One region of the Sphingomonas sp. NPDC092440 genome, then DNA from elsewhere that is predicted to be linked to it. Evidence: predicted binding sites of a transcription regulator. Region 1 holds the regulator's gene; each other region holds the start of a gene.
The links. Region 1 encodes LexA, which represses DNA repair genes until DNA is damaged. Its sites were predicted from a motif close to GTTCCNCNCTTGTTCT; they were not measured.

Region 1 (3,272 bases):
GTCACCGGCGACGGGCGGCATCTCGCGATCCGCATGCCCGATGGCAGCATGGCCCTGCTGCGCGACCGGGCGGGCGACTATACCCGCGACATGCTGGCCGAGACGGGCGGATCGGATGCCGAGCCGGTCGCGCTTGCCGATCAGCCGGGCGCGCGGTGCAGCCTGGACCTGTGCATGATCGAGCATCGGGCCGGTGGCCGCGTCTGGCGCGTGGCGGCGACACGGAGCGGCTATGCCTTGCCCTGGGCCGAATTCACGGCGCTGTGCCGCAGCGTCGACGTGATGATCAGCGACCGGCGCCTGCCGGCCGCCTGCGCCCCGCGCTGGCTCAAGCTCGACCGGCCGGCACTGGCCAAGACCGGCGGGGTGGCGATCGCCTTTGCCGGCGGGCGCGTGACCATGGTGCGCGGGGCCGGCCGCCATCCCTGGCTCGATCCGCCCAGGGTCCAGCCATTTCATGTGCCGGGTGCAATTCCTGCTGTCGGGACACGAAATTCCTCGCTTTCGGCCCGGATCGCGCTTCTCTTCCCTTCATGATCCGGCCTCCCAAGAAGAGCGATACGATCGAAGTGCGGCTGCCCCATGCGGTGAAGCGCGCCTTCATGGCGCAGTGCCGTGCCGAAGGGCGCACCGCGAGCGACGTGGTGCGGGGCTTCGTCGAGGCGCGCCTTTCCCGCGAGGCGAGGGCGGTGCCGGCCCTGCGCCGCTGGTCCCGGCCCATCGCCGCGGCCGCGATGCTCGCGGCGCTGGCGCTCGCCATTCCCGGTGCGATGTCAACCGCACCGGACCTGCGGCCGGCCTTCGCCGCGATCGACCGCAATCATGACGGGCTGCTGACCCCCGACGAATTTGGTCCTCGCCCGCAGGCTCCGGGTATCGATTGCGCGCCCCATCGGGTGCTGGCGCTGCCGCTGCGCCGTGCCGCGATGCCGGAGGTGCGCGGCATTCGGCCCTTCATCCTCTCGGCGCGAGACTTCGACCTTGCCAGGGCCGACGCGAACAAGGACGGCAAGGTGAGCTTCGCCGAATATGCGGCGCAACGATTGCGGATGTTCCGGGCAGGATTCGACCTGCTCGACGCCGACCATGACGGCATGCTGATGCCGGGCGAATATGCGGCGGCCTGGAGCCTGTTCCGCTTTCGCGGCGAGCAGCCCGATCTGGCGCCCTTTCAGGAACTCGACCGCAATGGCGACGGCAGGGTCGCCTGGGCCGAGTTCCTGGCCTGAGCCGTCAGTAGCGGCGGAGCAGCCCGGCGAGGCGGCCCTGCACGCGGACCTGGTCGGGGCGGTAGCGCTGCGGATTATAGTCGCGATTGGCCGGGTCGAGCCGGATCATCCCGCCTTCCTTGCGGAAATATTTCAGCGTCGCCTCGTTCTCGTCGATCAGCGCCACCACGATCTCGCCCTCGCGGGCCGTCTCGGTGCGGCGGATCAGCGCGAAATCGCCATCGAGGATGCCGGCCTCGACCATCGAATCGCCCGCCACTTCGAGCGCATAATGCTCGCCCGCGCCGAGCAGGGCGGCGGGCACCGGCAGCATGGTCGAATCCTGCAGCGCCTCGATCGGCGTGCCGGCGGCGATGCGGCCGTGCAGCGGGATCTCGACCACGTCGTTGGCGGGGGCCGGAGGTGTCGCGGAAGTTGACGAAGTTGACGCCACGGGGGCCGTGTTCTTCGGGCTTGCGGGCTTCTTCGCCTCGCCCCGTTCCGGCATGCGCAGCACTTCGAGCGCGCGGGCCCGGTTGGGCAGGCGGCGGATGAACTCGCGCTCTTCCAGCGCCGAGATCAGCCGATGGACGCCCGACTTCGACTTGAGGTCGAGCGCCTCCTTCATTTCCTCGAACGAAGGCGACACGCCAGTCTCGGCAAGCCGATCGGCAATGAAGCAGATGAGCTCGTGCTGCTTGCGCGTGAGCATCCAGTTTCTCCCGGTCTGGAACAGACTGGGAACGTTTTTGCAATGTTCCGCCTGCTTGTCAAGCGATGTCGAGGATTTCCGCCGAGTCGCCGGTTTTCGCCTCCGGGGCCCCCGCCGGGCGGACGATCAGGCAGGTGGCGCGCGCCAGCGTGCGCAGCATCGAGGAGTCCTGGATCGTCGCGGCATGGGCGCGGCCGCCGATCAGCTCGGCGCGGAGATAGTCGGCGCGGGCGCCGGTGGCGGGCAGGGGCTCGCCCAGGGGGACGGTGCGGGTACGCGGCAGCGGGTCGGCGGCACCGGCGAGATGTGCGATCAGCGGGCGGACGAACAGCGTCGCGGTGACGAAGGCCGAGACGGGATTGCCCGGCAGGCCGAGCACCGCGGCATCGCCCAGCCGGCCGGCCATCATCGGCTTGCCGGGGCGCAGCGCCACTTTCCAGAAATCGATCGCGGCACCGGCCGCCTCGAGCGCGGGGCGAACCAGGTCGTGATCGCCGACCGAGGCGCCGCCGGTGGTGACGAGCAGGTCGCAATCGAGCGCGCGGAACGCGGCTTCGAGCACGTCCCGGCGATCGGGCAGGATGCCGAGGTCGATCAGCTCCACCGGCAGGCCGGCAAGCAGCGCGGCGAGGAGCAGGCGGTTGGTCTCGGGGATCTGGTCGGGGCCGAGCGGGGCACCGGGCGGCACCAGCTCGTCGCCGGTCGAAAGTAGCGCGACGCGCACCTTGCGGCGGACGGGCAGGGCGGCATGGCCGGCGATCGCGGCGAGCGCGAGCCGGGCGGGGGAGATCGCTTCCCCGGCGCGGATCAGCAGGTCGCCCCTGGTGAAATCGAGCCCGCGCGGACGAACGCTGCTGCCCGGATGCGGCGGGCCGTCGCCGGCGAGGGCGAGGCGGCTGCCGTCGCGCGCGGCTTCCTCCTGCACCAGCACGGTGTCGGCGCCGGGCGGGAGCGGGGCGCCGGTGAAGATGCGCAGTGCCTGGCCGGCGCCGATCCCGCCGCCAAAGCCATGGCCGGCGGCACTCTCGCCGATCACTTCCCAGGGGCCGGGCAGGTCGGTGAAGCGAATCGCATAGCCATCCATCGAGGAGAGATCGGCGGCGGGCTGGGTGCGCAATGCCGCCAGGTCCCTGGCCGCCCATCGCCCCGCCGCCTCGGCAAGGGGGCAGGCCTCCTCCGCCACCGGCGCGGCGAGCGCCAGCAGGCGGCGCTGGGCTTCGGCGACGGGGAGGAGCGCGGGCATGGATCCGGCCTAGGCCAGCACCGCGCGCCGCGCCAGCCTTCAGGACCGGCCGGCGATCCGCCCCAGATCGTGCTGCTTCAGCGGCAGGCGGAACTCGCAGAGGAAACGG
Region 2 (3,272 bases), on a different contig from region 1:
CGTGCTTTTGCCCAAATAAATACTTGGCGTTTCGCGATTTTCCTGCGATGGGAGCGGCCATGCCGGGGCCCCAGAAGATCCTGATCGTCGAAGACGAGCCGCTCATTGCGATGATGCTCGAGGACTTTCTCGATGCGCTCGATCGCATCGTCGCCGGTATGGCGGACAGTGTCGCCTCGGCGCTGGAACTGGTCGAGGCGGGCGGCATCGACGCGGCCGTGATGGACGTCAACCTGCGCGGTGGCGAGACCTGCTGGCCGATCGCCGATGCGCTGGCGGCGCGCGGCATTCCGTTCGTGCTCGCCACCGGTGGGGCGGGGGACATGATCGCGGAAGCCTATCGGGACCGCCCCGTGCTCTCCAAGCCGTTCACGATGGACAGTGTCGAGAAGGTGCTCGACAGCCTCGTCGCGGCGGACTGAGCGCCGGCTTTCCTCTTTTCCCCATTCCACGGCCGTCATCCCGGCGAACGCCGGGATCTCAGGCGAGGGTGCGATACGGGCGCATCTGGCAGAAATTGTTTCGCGCAACGACGCGACGACGCGACGAAGAAGAATGAGAGGGGTCCACGCGGAGGCGCGGAGACGCGAAGATGGCTTGCGTCGCTCCAGCGGCGCCCTCCACGACAAAGCTCCCATTTTCCAGCCGCCGACGCGGCGCATGCCCCAACCGCGTGCGCAACATCTTCGCGCCTCCGCGCCTCCGCGTGAGCAATGTCTTCTTCGTCGCGGCGTCGCGTCGTTGCGCGAACCGACCTAATCCAGCAGCCGCACCGTGTCGCCCAGCCGGATCAGCCCCGGCCGGGCCGGCCCTGCGTAAACGCCATAGGCATTGCCGAAATTCCGCGCGACGGTCCGCAGCACGCGCGGTTCCTTCACTCCGGTCTCCGGATCGATCGTCACGATCACGCAGCGCGCGATCGGATCGGCGCATTGCACCATCGCGCCGTCCTCCTCGCGGCCGAACGCCAGCCTTCGGCCCCGCCATTCGGTGGCGGGCGCATCGCTCTCCACGATCAGGTTGATCCGGAACCGATCGATCGCCAGCGGTTCGCCATGCGCGGCTTCCAGCGCGGCATGGCCGGCGCTGGTCTGAATCGAGACCGGCATCGAATCATAGATGCCGCGCGCCACCTGGATCAGCGTGGCGGGTTCGCCTGCGGCTGCCTCCAACTGCGCCATGAGCAGCGGATCGCGAAGCGGGACCGTCGCGCCCTCGGGCGTCTCGACCGTCACCGCGCTCGTCTTGGGGCGGGCCGGGTCGTCGAAGCGCGCCCGGTGGAGGACCATCGCGGGCACCTCGCGCGCGGTGAGCCAGGGAAAGCGCGTGCCATTGGCCGCGCGGACGAACGCATATTGGCGGTCGCCTTCGATTCCCTGCCAGTCGAGCTCCGCCATGTCGAGCCGTTCCCCGGCCATCGACTTGACCGGAAAGCGATTGAGCGCGCGGACATGGCCGACGATGCGGGACATGGCACCCCGGCTAGCGACGGGAAGCGGGAAGGGCAATCGCGGCCTTCTGAAGGGGTAGAACGATTATGGAACAAAAAATTCCGTTCCGCTCTTGTTCCAAGAGAACAAACGCGATACACGGCTTCCAACACAGGTTGAAGGTGCGAGCCAAACCTTCTAGCGACGGGGACTTCCAATGGCAGCTTCGCTCAAGGTGATTGACGGCAACATGGCGATTTCTTCGGACAAGCAGAAGGCGCTCGACGCCGCCCTCGCGCAGATCGACCGCGCATTCGGCAAGGGGTCGGCGATGAAGCTCGGCTCCAAGGAGGCGATGCAGGTCGAGGCGATCTCGACCGGGTCGCTCGGGCTCGACATTGCGCTCGGCGTGGGCGGGCTACCCCGTGGCCGCGTGATCGAAGTCTATGGGCCGGAAAGCTCGGGCAAGACCACGCTGGCGCTGCACGTCATCGCCGAAGCGCAGCGGAGTGGCGGTGTCGCGGCGTTCGTCGATGCGGAGCATGCGCTGGATCCGGTCTATGCCAAGAAGCTGGGCGTCAACATCGACGAGCTGATCGTCTCGCAGCCCGATACCGGCGAGCAGGCGCTGGAGATCACCGATACGCTGGTCCGCTCGAACGCGATCGACGTGCTGGTGGTCGATTCGGTCGCCGCGCTGGTGCCGCGCGCCGAGATCGAGGGTGAGATGGGCGACAGCCATGTCGGCCTCCAGGCCCGGCTGATGTCGCAGTCGCTGCGCAAGCTCACCGGATCGATCAGCCGCTCGCGCTGCATGGTGATCTTCATCAACCAGCTGCGCATGAAGATCGGCGTGATGTATGGCAATCCGGAGACCACGACTGGCGGCAACGCGCTGAAATTCTACGCCTCGGTCCGCCTCGACATCCGCCGCACCGGCCAGATCAAGGACCGTGAGGACATCATCGGCAACACCACGCGCGTGAAGGTGGTGAAGAACAAGGTGGCACCGCCGTTCAAGCAGGTCGAGTTCGACATCATGTATGGCGAGGGCATCTCCAAGATTGGCGAGATCCTCGACCTCGGCGTCAAGGCCGGGCTGGTCGAGAAGTCGGGCGCCTGGTTCTCGTACGACAGCGTCCGGATCGGCCAGGGCCGCGAGAACGCCAAGAATTTCCTCAAGGAGAATGGCGAGCTGCGCGAGCGTCTCGAAGCGGCGATCCGGGCACGCACCGAGAAGGTCGCCGAGGGCCTGATGACCGGGCCCGACGCCGATGGCGGTGACGACGATCTTTGATCCATGTTCAGGCCGCGCCCGCGTGTGATGCGTGCGGCGGCGGTCACGGGCTGAGACCCATGGGAAGACCCGGCGCGTTGCCCCGCGCCGGGTCTTTCGCGTCCGGGCATTCGCGTCCGGGTACGCGCGCGATGCCTTGCGTGCGCGACGTTTGTCATGTCCGGGGCGGGAAAAGAGCGTGCGCCGCCCTGCGATCCCGGTTTCCCGATCCGCGGCGGGCGCTATAGTCGCGGGCGATGAAGGCGGTTTTCGATCCCGATCGCGTGCTGGCCGGCGGCCTTGCCGCCATCCGCGACCAGTTCCACGTCCCGCAAGCCTTTCCCCCGGAGGTGATTGCCGCCGCCCAGGCCGCGGCGCGCCGCGTGCCGACGGAGCATGCGGACCGGACGGAGCTTCCCCTGGTCACGCTCGATCCGGCGAGCTCCACCGATCTCGACCAGGCTTTCGCGATCGAGTCCAGCGGAAGCGATCTGCTGCTCCGCTATGCGATCGCCGATGTCGCCTGGTTCGTCGACGATGACGACCCGATCGACCGCGAGGCCTGG
Region 3 (3,272 bases), on a different contig from region 1:
TCGATTCGAAGGGCTGGTGCATGCCGTGGCCGAGGATGCCGTTCTTCTCGGCTTCCTTCTGCGAGGCCTTGACCAGCTCGGCAAGCTCGAGATCCTGGGCGGCGTGGCGTTCCTCGTCCCATTCGCCGATGGCGATGAGATGTTCCTTCAACCGCCGGATCGGGTCGCCGAGCGGCCAGGCATTGGGCTCACCGGCCGAGCGATAGGCCGTGGGATCATCGGACGTGGAATGGCCCTCGGCGCGATAGGTGAAATGCTCGATCAGCGTCGGGCCCTGGTTGGTCCGCGCGCGCTCGGCCGCCCATTCGGTCGCCGCGTACACGGCGAGCGCGTCATTGCCGTCGACGCGGAGACCCGCGATGCCATAGCCGATCGCCCGCGCCGCGAAGGTCGTCGCCTCCGCCCCGGCAAAGCCCGAGAAGGAGCTGATCGCCCATTGGTTGTTGACGACGTTGAAGATGACCGGCGCCTTGTAGACGGTCGCGAAGGTGAGCGCCGAGTGGAAATCGCCCTCGGCCGTCGACCCCTCGCCGCACCAGGTGGCGGAGATGCGCGTGTCGCCCTTGGCCGCGCTCGCCATCGCCCAGCCGACCGCCTGGGGATATTGGGTGGCGAGGTTGCCCGAGATCGAGAAGAAGCCGAATTCCTTCGACGAATACATGATCGGCAGCTGGCGGCCCTCGAGCGGATCGGCCTTGTTCGAATAGATCTGGTTCATCATCTGCACGATCGGATAGCCGCGCGTGATGAGGATCCCCTGCTGGCGATAGGAGGGGAAGCACATGTCGTCGCCGGCCAGCGCCATCGCCGCGCCGATCGAGACGGCCTCCTCGCCGGTGGACTTCATGTAGAAGCTGGTCTTGCCCTGGCGCTGGGCGCGGAACATGCGCTCGTCGAACGCGCGGGTGAGCGCCATCGCGCGGAGCATGCGGCGCTTGGCGTCCGCGTCGAGCCGCGGGTCCCAGGGGCCGACCGCCTGCCCCGAATCGTCGAGCACGCGGACCAGGCCATATGCCAGCTCGTGGAAGCTGTCGGCACGGTCGGCGGTGTCGGGACGGCGGGTAACGCCGGCCGCCGGCACCATAATGTCGCTGAAGTCCGCCTCGTCGCCCGGGCGGAATCGCGGCTCGGGCACGTGCAGCGCAAGCGGGGGCAGATTGGCGCGATCGCGCTCGCTCGACATGGGCTCTCCGGACATAGGCTCCCGTCGCCAAACGCGCGGGAATCACGTTTCACGCCATTGTTATAAAATTTCAACGGTCCGCGCAAGTAGGTCAGAGGTGCTGACCTGAAATGCCGGGCGAAATGCTGGGAATTCGGGACGAAAAATCCAGACGGATCCGTCGCTGCGGCGCTTGCCTCCCAGGAGGCCGGCTCCCTGGAAACGACGAATTGGGGCCGAGCCTAGGCACGCGCTGCGGAATGGCAATTGACTCGTCGGCAATAAGGAACAGAATGGGAACATTCTATTCTTCGAGTCGCGTGCCCCATGGCCGATCCTGCCGTCCTGAAGCAATTGCGCGAGACGCTGCGCGGTCTCGAGACCGGTGGATTCCGCCGGCGGCCTTCGCTGCCCTTCGGCATCGAGGCGATCGATTCGCGCCTTGCCGATGGCGGTCTCAGGCTCGATGCGCTGCACGAGGCGGCGGCGGGCACGAGCGACATGGCCGATGATTGCGCGGCCACCCTGTTCCTCGCCGGGCTCGCGGCACGCGCCTGGGGCCCGGTGCTCTGGGTGGTGCGGCGGCGCGACCTGTTCGCGCCCGGCCTCGCCCAGTCGGGGCTCGATCCCAAAAGGCTGATCTATGCCGAGGCGAAGGACGATGCCGAGCTGCTCGCGATCATGGAGGAAGGGCTGCGCCATCGCGGCCTGGGCGCGGTGATCGGCGAGGCCAGGCGCGCGGACATGACTGCGACGCGCCGGCTCCAGCTGGCGGCGGAGGGCGGGCGGACGATCGCGCTGCTGCTGAAGCGCGCCGCGCGCGAGGGCAGCGATCCGATCGGCATGCCCTCGGCGGCGGTGACGCGCTGGCGGGTGACCTGCGCGCCCTCGGCGCCGCTGCCGGTCGCCGGCGTCGGCCGCCCGCGCTGGAAGCTCGAATTGGCGCGGCAAAAGGGGGGCGAGGGTTTCGAGACGATCGTGGAGGCATGCGATGCAACGGGTCGCTGCGCTCTTCCTCCCGCTATGGCCCATCGAAAGGCTGTGGCGGGCGGAAGCGCCCCCCGCCGCGCGGCCTGATCCGCGCGCCTTCGCCGCGCCCCAGGCGCCGCTGCGCAAGCCGGCCCAGCATGAGGGCCATTGGCGGCCGGGCGCGAAATGGGCGCAGGCGGATGAACCAGTTCCTCCCCCAGCTCGGCTCGGGAAGGAACTGGGGGAGGAATTATACGCCCCCCTCGTCACGTCCATCCGCAGCGGCAGCCGGATCGAGATCGCCGCCGCCTGCCCCGCCGCCCAGGCACTGGGGCTGCGGCCCGGCATGGCCGTCACCCAGGCGCGCGCGCAGGTGCCGGGGCTCGACATCCGCCCCGCCGATCCCGAGGGCGATCTCGCCGCGCTGAAGCGCCTGGCGATCCTCGCCGCGCGGCGCTGGTCGCCGGTCGCGGCGCTGTCGGGCACCGACGGGCTGTTCCTCGACCTTTCCGGCACCGCGCACCTGTTCGGCGGCGAGGAGAAGATGGCGCGGCACATCGCCCGCCTGCTCGCCCGCGCCGGGTTCGCCGCCCGCATCGCCATCGCCGACACGCCGGGCGCCGCCTGGGCGCTCGCCCGCTACCGGGGAAGCTGCATCTGCCCGCCCGGCGAGCAGGCGCGCGCGCTCGCCGATCTCCCCATGCCGGCACTGCGCATCGACGAAGCGGCGGTGGAGCTGCTCAGGCGCCTGGGCGTCGAACGGATCGGCCAGCTCGCCGCCCTGCCCCGCGCCCCGCTCGTCCGCCGCTTCGGCAGCGGCACGGCATTGCGGCTCGACCAGGCGCTGGGCCGCATCGCCGAGCCGCTCGACCCGGTGATCCCGCCCGAGGCGATCGCCGTCCGCCAGCGCTTCGCCGAGCCGATCGCCACTGCCGAGGCCATCGCGCATTGGCTGGGCGTGCTCACCCCGCGCCTCGCCGCCGCGCTCGAGGCGAAGGGGCTGGGCGTGCAGGCGCTCGAGTGCGTCGCCGAGCGCATCGACGGCGTGCCGCAGCGCATCCGCATCGGCCTGGCCCGGCCCAGCCGCGACGGCGCGCACCTCCTGCGCCTGCTCCGGCGCCGGATCGAGGATGTCGAACCC

Region 2: a site for LexA is predicted at 1,555-1,570, ahead of recA (recombinase RecA). Genes of this name have one in related genera too.
Region 3: a site for LexA is predicted at 1,448-1,463, ahead of ACIQCS_RS08555 (protein ImuA). Genes of this name have one in related genera too.

What each region holds. Positions count from the first base shown of each region.
Region 1 is NZ_JBIVQA010000007.1:263,879-267,150, reverse strand. Features, by position in the region: gene ACIQCS_RS14205 (ComEC/Rec2 family competence protein) at 1-537, shown strand, start outside; gene ACIQCS_RS14200 (EF-hand domain-containing protein) at 534-1,229, shown strand; gene lexA (transcriptional repressor LexA) at 1,234-1,920, opposite strand; gene glp (gephyrin-like molybdotransferase Glp) at 1,979-3,163, opposite strand; gene ACIQCS_RS14185 (PilZ domain-containing protein) at 3,203-3,272, opposite strand, start outside.
Region 2 is NZ_JBIVQA010000002.1:460,232-463,503, reverse strand. Features, by position in the region: gene ACIQCS_RS05175 (response regulator) at 1-19, shown strand, start outside; gene ACIQCS_RS05170 (response regulator) at 60-422, shown strand; gene ACIQCS_RS05165 (MOSC N-terminal beta barrel domain-containing protein) at 756-1,472, opposite strand; gene recA (recombinase RecA) at 1,648-2,727, shown strand; gene ACIQCS_RS05155 (RNB domain-containing ribonuclease) at 2,964-3,272, shown strand, end outside.
Region 3 is NZ_JBIVQA010000004.1:163,316-166,587, forward strand. Features, by position in the region: gene ACIQCS_RS08550 (3-methyl-2-oxobutanoate dehydrogenase (2-methylpropanoyl-transferring) subunit alpha) at 1-1,183, opposite strand, end outside; gene ACIQCS_RS08555 (protein ImuA) at 1,490-2,239, shown strand; gene ACIQCS_RS08560 (DUF6504 family protein) at 2,154-3,272, shown strand, end outside.